2 regions of the Brevundimonas sp. AC546 genome follow, and region 1 is predicted to be linked to the other one. Evidence: predicted binding sites of a transcription regulator. Region 1 holds the regulator's gene; the other holds the start of a gene.
The links. Region 1 encodes HrcA, which represses chaperone genes, less so after heat shock. Its sites were predicted from a motif close to GTTAGCANTCNNNNNNNNNGANTGCTAAC; they were not measured.
Positions count from the first base shown of each region.

Region 2: groES (co-chaperone GroES) is a predicted target of HrcA. The motif match lies at 1,617-1,645, and genes of this name have one in related genera.

Region 1 covers NZ_OZ409849.1:2,018,864-2,022,068, forward strand. Annotated here, with positions in the region: gene rph (ribonuclease PH) at 1-700, opposite strand, end outside; gene hrcA (heat-inducible transcriptional repressor HrcA) at 768-1,862, shown strand; gene grpE (nucleotide exchange factor GrpE) at 1,859-2,500, shown strand; gene ACZZZD_RS10025 (S8 family peptidase) at 2,525-3,205, opposite strand, start outside.
Region 2 covers NZ_OZ409849.1:2,341,542-2,344,746, reverse strand. Annotated here, with positions in the region: gene groL (chaperonin GroEL) at 1-1,201, opposite strand, end outside; gene groES (co-chaperone GroES) at 1,255-1,542, opposite strand; gene ACZZZD_RS11500 (hypothetical protein) at 1,858-2,286, shown strand; gene pgi (glucose-6-phosphate isomerase) at 2,345-3,205, opposite strand, start outside.

The sequences.
Region 1 (3,205 bases):
CCTTCTGCAGGGCGAACAGTTCGGTGCAGCCGACCTCGGCCAGCGAAAACAGCCGGTCGAACTCGGCGCGCGAGAAGCCGCGTTTCTCGCCGGTAGCCTGGACCTCGACGATCTGGCCAGAGCCGGTCAGGACGAAATTCGAATCCGCTTCGGCTTCTGAGTCCTCTTCGTAATCCAGATCCAGCACCGGCACGCCGTTGCAGATGCCGCACGACACGGCCGCCACCTGGTCCAGGATCGGGTCAGCCTTCAGCACGCCCTCGTCGCGCAGATAGTTCAGGGCCGAGGCCATGGCGACCCAGGCGCCGGTGATCGAGGCCGTGCGCGTGCCGCCGTCGGCCTGGATCACGTCGCAGTCCAGCACGACCTGACGCTCGCCCAGGGCCTTCAGATCGACGACGGCGCGCAAGCTACGGCCGATCAGCCGCTGGATCTCCTGCGTCCGGCCCGACTGTTTGCCCGCCGCAGCCTCGCGGCGGCCGCGGGTGTGGGTGGCGCGGGGCAGCATGCCGTATTCGGCCGTGACCCAGCCCTGGCCCTTGCCGCGCATCCAGCCGGGAATGCTCTCCTCGACCGAAGCCGTCACCAGAACCTTGGTGTTGCCGAAGGTGATCAGGCACGAGCCCTCGGCATAGCGGTTGACGCCGGTCTCGATGGTCACGGGACGCAGTTGGTCGTCGGTGCGTTGCGAATGGCGCATTGAGAGCACTCCTTGGAAGTCTGGCCTTGGAAGCCGTGGCGGCGGTGCTTATCCTGAAACCGTGAGCCTGTATGCCCCCAAAACCCCGCCGTTCGATGGCGTCCAGTCCCTTGCAGGATTGGCGGGGCTGGACGCTCGCGCCCGCGACATCTTCCGCCGCATCGTCGAGAGCTATCTGGAGACAGGCGAGCCGGTCGGGTCGCGCACCCTGTCGCTGGGGGGCATCGCCCTGTCGCCGGCCTCGATCCGCAACACCATGCAGGACCTGACCTTGGCGGGTCTGCTGGCCGCGCCCCACACCTCGGCAGGGCGTATCCCCACCCACGCAGGCCTGCGGCTGTTCGTCGATGGCCTGCTGGAAGTTGGCGACCTGACGAAGGAGGAGCGGCGCGAGATCGACGGGCGGCTGGCCGGGCGGGGCCGGAACTTCGAATCCGCTCTGGACGAGGCGTCCAACCTCTTGTCCGGCCTGGCGGGCGGCGCAGGGGTGGTGTCCAGTCCGGTGCGCGATTCCGGCGTCAAACACGTCGAGTTCGTGGCTCTGGGCGGGGATCAGGCCCTGGCCGTCATCGTCGCCGACGACGGCACGGTCGAGAACCGGATCATGACCCTGTCGGCGGGGGTCACGCCCTCGACCCTGGTCGAGGCCTCCAACTTCCTCAACGCGCGCCTACGCGGCCGCCCCTTCGCCGACGCCAAGCGCGAGATGACCCACGAGCTGGAGATCGCTCGGCGCGAACTGGATCAGACCGCCGCCCGCCTGGTCGAGGACGGGTTCGCCGCCTGGTCGGGCGGACCCGACCGCGAGCGCGCCCTGATCGTGCGCGGCCGCGCCAACCTGCTTCAGGACACCGAAGGCCTGGCCGACCTGGAGCGGGTGCGCGTCCTGTTCGATGACCTGGAGCAGAAAGAACAGCTGATCGGCCTGTTGGACGGCGTCGATGCGGCCCAGGGCGTGCGCATTTTCATCGGCGCAGAAACACGGTTGTTTTCACTTTCGGGTTCCGCCGTGATCGCGGCGCCCTATATGAGCGGCCGACAACGGGTTCTGGGCGCCATCGGCGTCATAGGCCCCGCAAGACTGAACTACGCCCGTGTCATTCCGTTGGTGGACTATACCGCCCGAGTGCTGGGCCGGATGCTGGACGGGAACGACAAGTGAGCGACAAACCCCTTAATGACGACTTCGACGCCCTGGACGCGGCCGAGACCGACGCCGAACACGGCCTGGACGCCCATCCTTCTGAAACTCGGAGCGATGATCTGGCGCCGCTGGACGCCACCATCGCCGAACGCGACGAGTGGAAGGATCGCGCCCTGCGCGTCGCCGCCGAGATGGAGAATCTGAAGCGCCGTTCGGAGACGCAGCAGAACGACGCCCGCGCCTTCGCCATCCAGCGCTTCGCCAAGGACCTGCTGGGCGTGGCCGACAATCTGGAACGCGCCCTGATGGCCGCGCCCAAGGACGCCGAGGGCGCCACCGCCGGCCTGGTGACCGGCTTGGAACTGACCCAGAAGGCCCTGCTTCAGGCCTTCGATAGCAACGGCCTGAAGCGCGTCGCGCCGGAAGCCGGCGAGGCCTTCAATCCGCACCTGCACCAGGCGATGATGGAACAGCCGTCAGACACCGTGCCCGGCGGATCGGTGCTCCAGACCATGCAGTCCGGCTTCGAACTGTTCGGCCGCACCGTTCGGCCCGCCATGGTCGTGGTCGCGGCCAAGGGCTCTGGCGCGCAAGGCTCCAACCCCTATGGGGCCGCACAGGCGCCCGAAGGTCAGGCCTTCGACGGCAAGGCCTGATCCCGGTTCAGGAGGCGGCGTCGGTCAGAACTGACGCCGCCATGCTCCGATCAGGGCGAACTCCGGGGGCGCATCCGCCACATGGCGTGGCTCACGGCTGGCGACGGCCTGCAACGTCATGCTGGAGCCGTCCCACAACCGACGCTCACCACCCAGGATGAAATCGATCTGACGACCGCTGGGCGTCGCCGAGAAGCTTCGGCGCGAATAGGTCAGAGGATCGAAATATTCGACCGGCACATCGGCCAGCAGCGCCGAGAAGGTTCCGCTCTCGATCCGCAGCGGCTGCGACAGGGTGAAGCTGATCCGATCGCAGATCATCGAACAGCCGGTCAGCAGGCCCAGCCGCCAGTTCGAACTGATCGCCGCCTGATCCATCGACAAGAACCGCCCCTCGATCCGGGTCGATCCCATGCCCCCCTCGCCGATCAGGCGCAGACCGGGCGTCAGCGTCCAGTCCCCGCCAAGCGCATAGAAGGCGGTCCGTGACGGCAGGGCGAAATCCGACCCGCCGGGCAGGAAGGCGCCCAAGGGCCCAAGCCGTTCGTCCAGGGCGCCGACGCTGAACGATAGGCCGCCCTCGGCGCCCCGCCATCCGATCGCCGCCCGGCTATAGGTCGAGGCGTCCTGCTCGACCTGGCGCAGCGGCATTCGACGATCGCCGCCGCCGCTTTCGGCGGAAACGGTCACGGCGCCGAACCGCAT
Region 2 (3,205 bases), 320 kb from region 1:
TGAGGGCGTCGTCGACGCGGTCCTTCTTTTCCTTCACTTCGACTTCGGTCGAACCGCCGACGCGGAGAACCGCGACGCCGCCGGCCAGCTTGGCCAGACGTTCCTGCAGCTTTTCCTTGTCGTAGTCGGAGGTGGTGTCTTCGATCTGGCGCTTAATCTGGGCCACGCGGGCTTCGATCGCGTCCTTCTCGCCGACGCCTTCGACGATGGTGGTGTCGTCCTTGGTGATCGAGACTTTCTTGGCCTTGCCGAGCATGTCGATGGTGACGCTCTCAAGCTTGATGCCCAGGTCTTCCGAGATGACTTGGCCGCCCGTCAGGATGGCGAGGTCTTCCAGCATGGCCTTGCGGCGATCGCCGAAGCCCGGCGCCTTGACGGCGGCGACGCGCAGGCCGCCACGCAGCTTGTTGACGACCAGGGTCGCCAGGGCTTCGCCTTCGATGTCCTCGGCGATGATCAGCAGCGGACGGCCCGACTGCACCACGGCTTCCAGGATCGGCAGCATGGCTTGCAGCGAGGTCAGCTTCTTCTCGAACAGCAGGATGAGCGGCTCTTCGAGTTGAACCTCCATCTTGTCGGCGTTGGTGATGAAGTAAGGGCTCAGGTAGCCGCGGTCGAACTGCATGCCTTCGACGACGTCGACGGTGGTGTCGGCGGTCTTGGCTTCTTCGACGGTGATGACGCCTTCGTTGCCGACCTTGGCCATGGCCTGGGCGATCAGCTCACCGATTTCGCTGTCGCCGTTGGCCGAGATGGTGCCGACCTGGGCGATTTCCGAGTTGTTCGAGACCGGCTTGGACTTGTCCTTGATCTCTTGCAGGACCAGCGTGACGGCCTTGTCGATGCCGCGCTTCAAATCCATCGGGTTCATGCCGGCGGCGACGGCCTTGAGGCCCTCTTGCACGATGGCTTGAGCCAGGACGGTCGCGGTGGTGGTGCCGTCACCCGCCTTGTCGTTCGTCTTCGAAGCGACTTCGCGGATCATCTGGGCGCCCATGTTCTCGAAGGCGTCTTCCAGCTCGATCTCTTTGGCGACCGAAACGCCGTCCTTGGTCGAGCGCGGAGCGCCGAAGGACTTCTGGATCACGACGTTGCGGCCCTTGGGACCCAGGGTCACCTTGACGGCATTGGCGAGAACGTTGACGCCGCGCAGCATCTTGTCGCGCGCGTCGGTGTTGAAGTGTACGATTTTAGCGGCCATGCGGGCAGCTCCTATCTATTGATTACGTTGAAGAAGGTCGTCGACGCGGGTGCTTACGAGAGCACGCCCAGAACGTCGGATTCCTTCATGATGATCAGGTCGTCGCCGTCGATCTTCACTTCCGTGCCCGACCACTTGCCGAACAGGATGCGGTCGCCGGCCTTCAGTTCCAGAGCGTTCACCTTGCCGGACTCGTCACGGACGCCGGGGCCGACGGAGACGACTTCGCCTTCCTGCGGCTTTTCCTTGGCGGTGTCGGGAATGATGATCCCACCCTTGGTTTTGGATTCTTCTTCAACGCGCTTGACCAGCACGCGGTCGCCGAGCGGACGGAACGCCATCGGACTTCTCCCTTGGTAAAACCCCCGGATCGGGGCGTTCTGAAATCGTGAGCGGGCCTTCACGCGATCGCCGTTTTGGCAGTCGACCGGCGAGAGTGCCAACGCGAGCGGGAGTTAGGCAGACGGGGGGGCATCGTCAAGCGGCGACACCGTTAATCGCCTGCGAAACTTCCGCGACAACGCGACGCGCGCATGAACCGAAAATGAATGCAGACCTCTGGGGTCGTTCAAGCGCGGGCCGATAGAACCGTTTCAACGCTCGAGGCATTCTCCTGTCGGAACGCAGATCGAGCAACGAGATAAAGGAGACGGAACATGTCCAAGCTGCTGAAGATCACCGCCGTCGTCGCCGCCCCGGTCATGGCCCTGAGCCTGATGGCCGCCCCGGCCTCGGCCCAGTCGCGTGATCGCGACGACGCCGGCCGCAACGCCCTGATCGGCGCCGCCGTCGGCGGGCTGGCCGGCGCCATCTACGGCAACGGCGACGGTCGCTACATCGCCGGCGGCGCCCTAGGCGGCGCAGCGATCGGCGCGGTGGCCTCCTCTTCGAACCGCGGTTCGGGCTGCGAATATTATCGCGGCGGCCAGTGCTACCGCAACCAGGGCCACTGGGAACGCGAGCACGGCATCAACAGCCGGGACTCGCGCTACGAGCAGCGCCGCGACTACCGCGATTATCGCCGCGAGCAACGTTATGATCGTCGCGACGATCGCCGCGATTACCGTCACGACCGCCGCTGGTAATCGCGTGGCGATCTGAGAAAAACGAAGGGCTCGGCCGCAAGGCCGGGCCCTTTCTTTGTCAGCCCATCAGGCGCGTCATCAGCGCAGCCGTCGACGGATCGAGGTCCGCCGACGGCCCGCCGGCGTCCACGTCCTTCAGGATCGCCTTGGCCAGCACCTTGCCCAGCTCGACGCCCCATTGGTCGAAGCTGTTGATGTCCCAGATCACGCCCTCGACGAAGGTCTTGTGCTCATACAGCGCCAACAGGGCGCCCAGGGCGTGGGGCGTCAGGCGCTCCATGACGATGGCCGTCGAGGGGCGGTTGCCTGTGAAGGTGCGGTGGGGCGCCAGACGGGTCGCCTCTTCCTCCGACAGACCCTGGGCCAGACCCTCGGCCTTGGCCGCCTCGGTCGTCTTGCCCAGCATCAGGGCCTGGCCTTGCGCCAGGGCATTCGACCACAGCGGCGATTCCGGCGCATCGGCATGCGTCCCCCCAGTCAAGGTATGGGCCACGATCACGAACTCGGCCGGCACCGTCTGCGGTCCCTGATGGATCTGCTGGAAGAAGGCGTGCTGGCCGTTGGTGCCCGGTTCGCCGAACACGACGGGGCAGGTCTGGCGCGTCACAGGCGTGCCGTCGCGATGCACCCGCTTGCCGTTCGACTCCATCTCCAGCTGCTGCAGGAAGGACGGCAGACGGCGCAGGGCGTGGGCATAGGGCGCCACCGTCCGCGCCGGCCGGTTCAACCCATCGACGTTGAACACCTGGGCCAGGGCCAGCAGGATCGGCGCGTTCTGCTCCAGCGGGGCCGACACGAAATGGTCGTCCATGGCCGCAGCCCCGGCCAGCATCTGTTCGAACACGTCCCAGCCCAGGGCGATGCCGCACGACAGGCTGACCGCCGACCACAGCGAATACCGCCCGCCGACCCAGTCCCG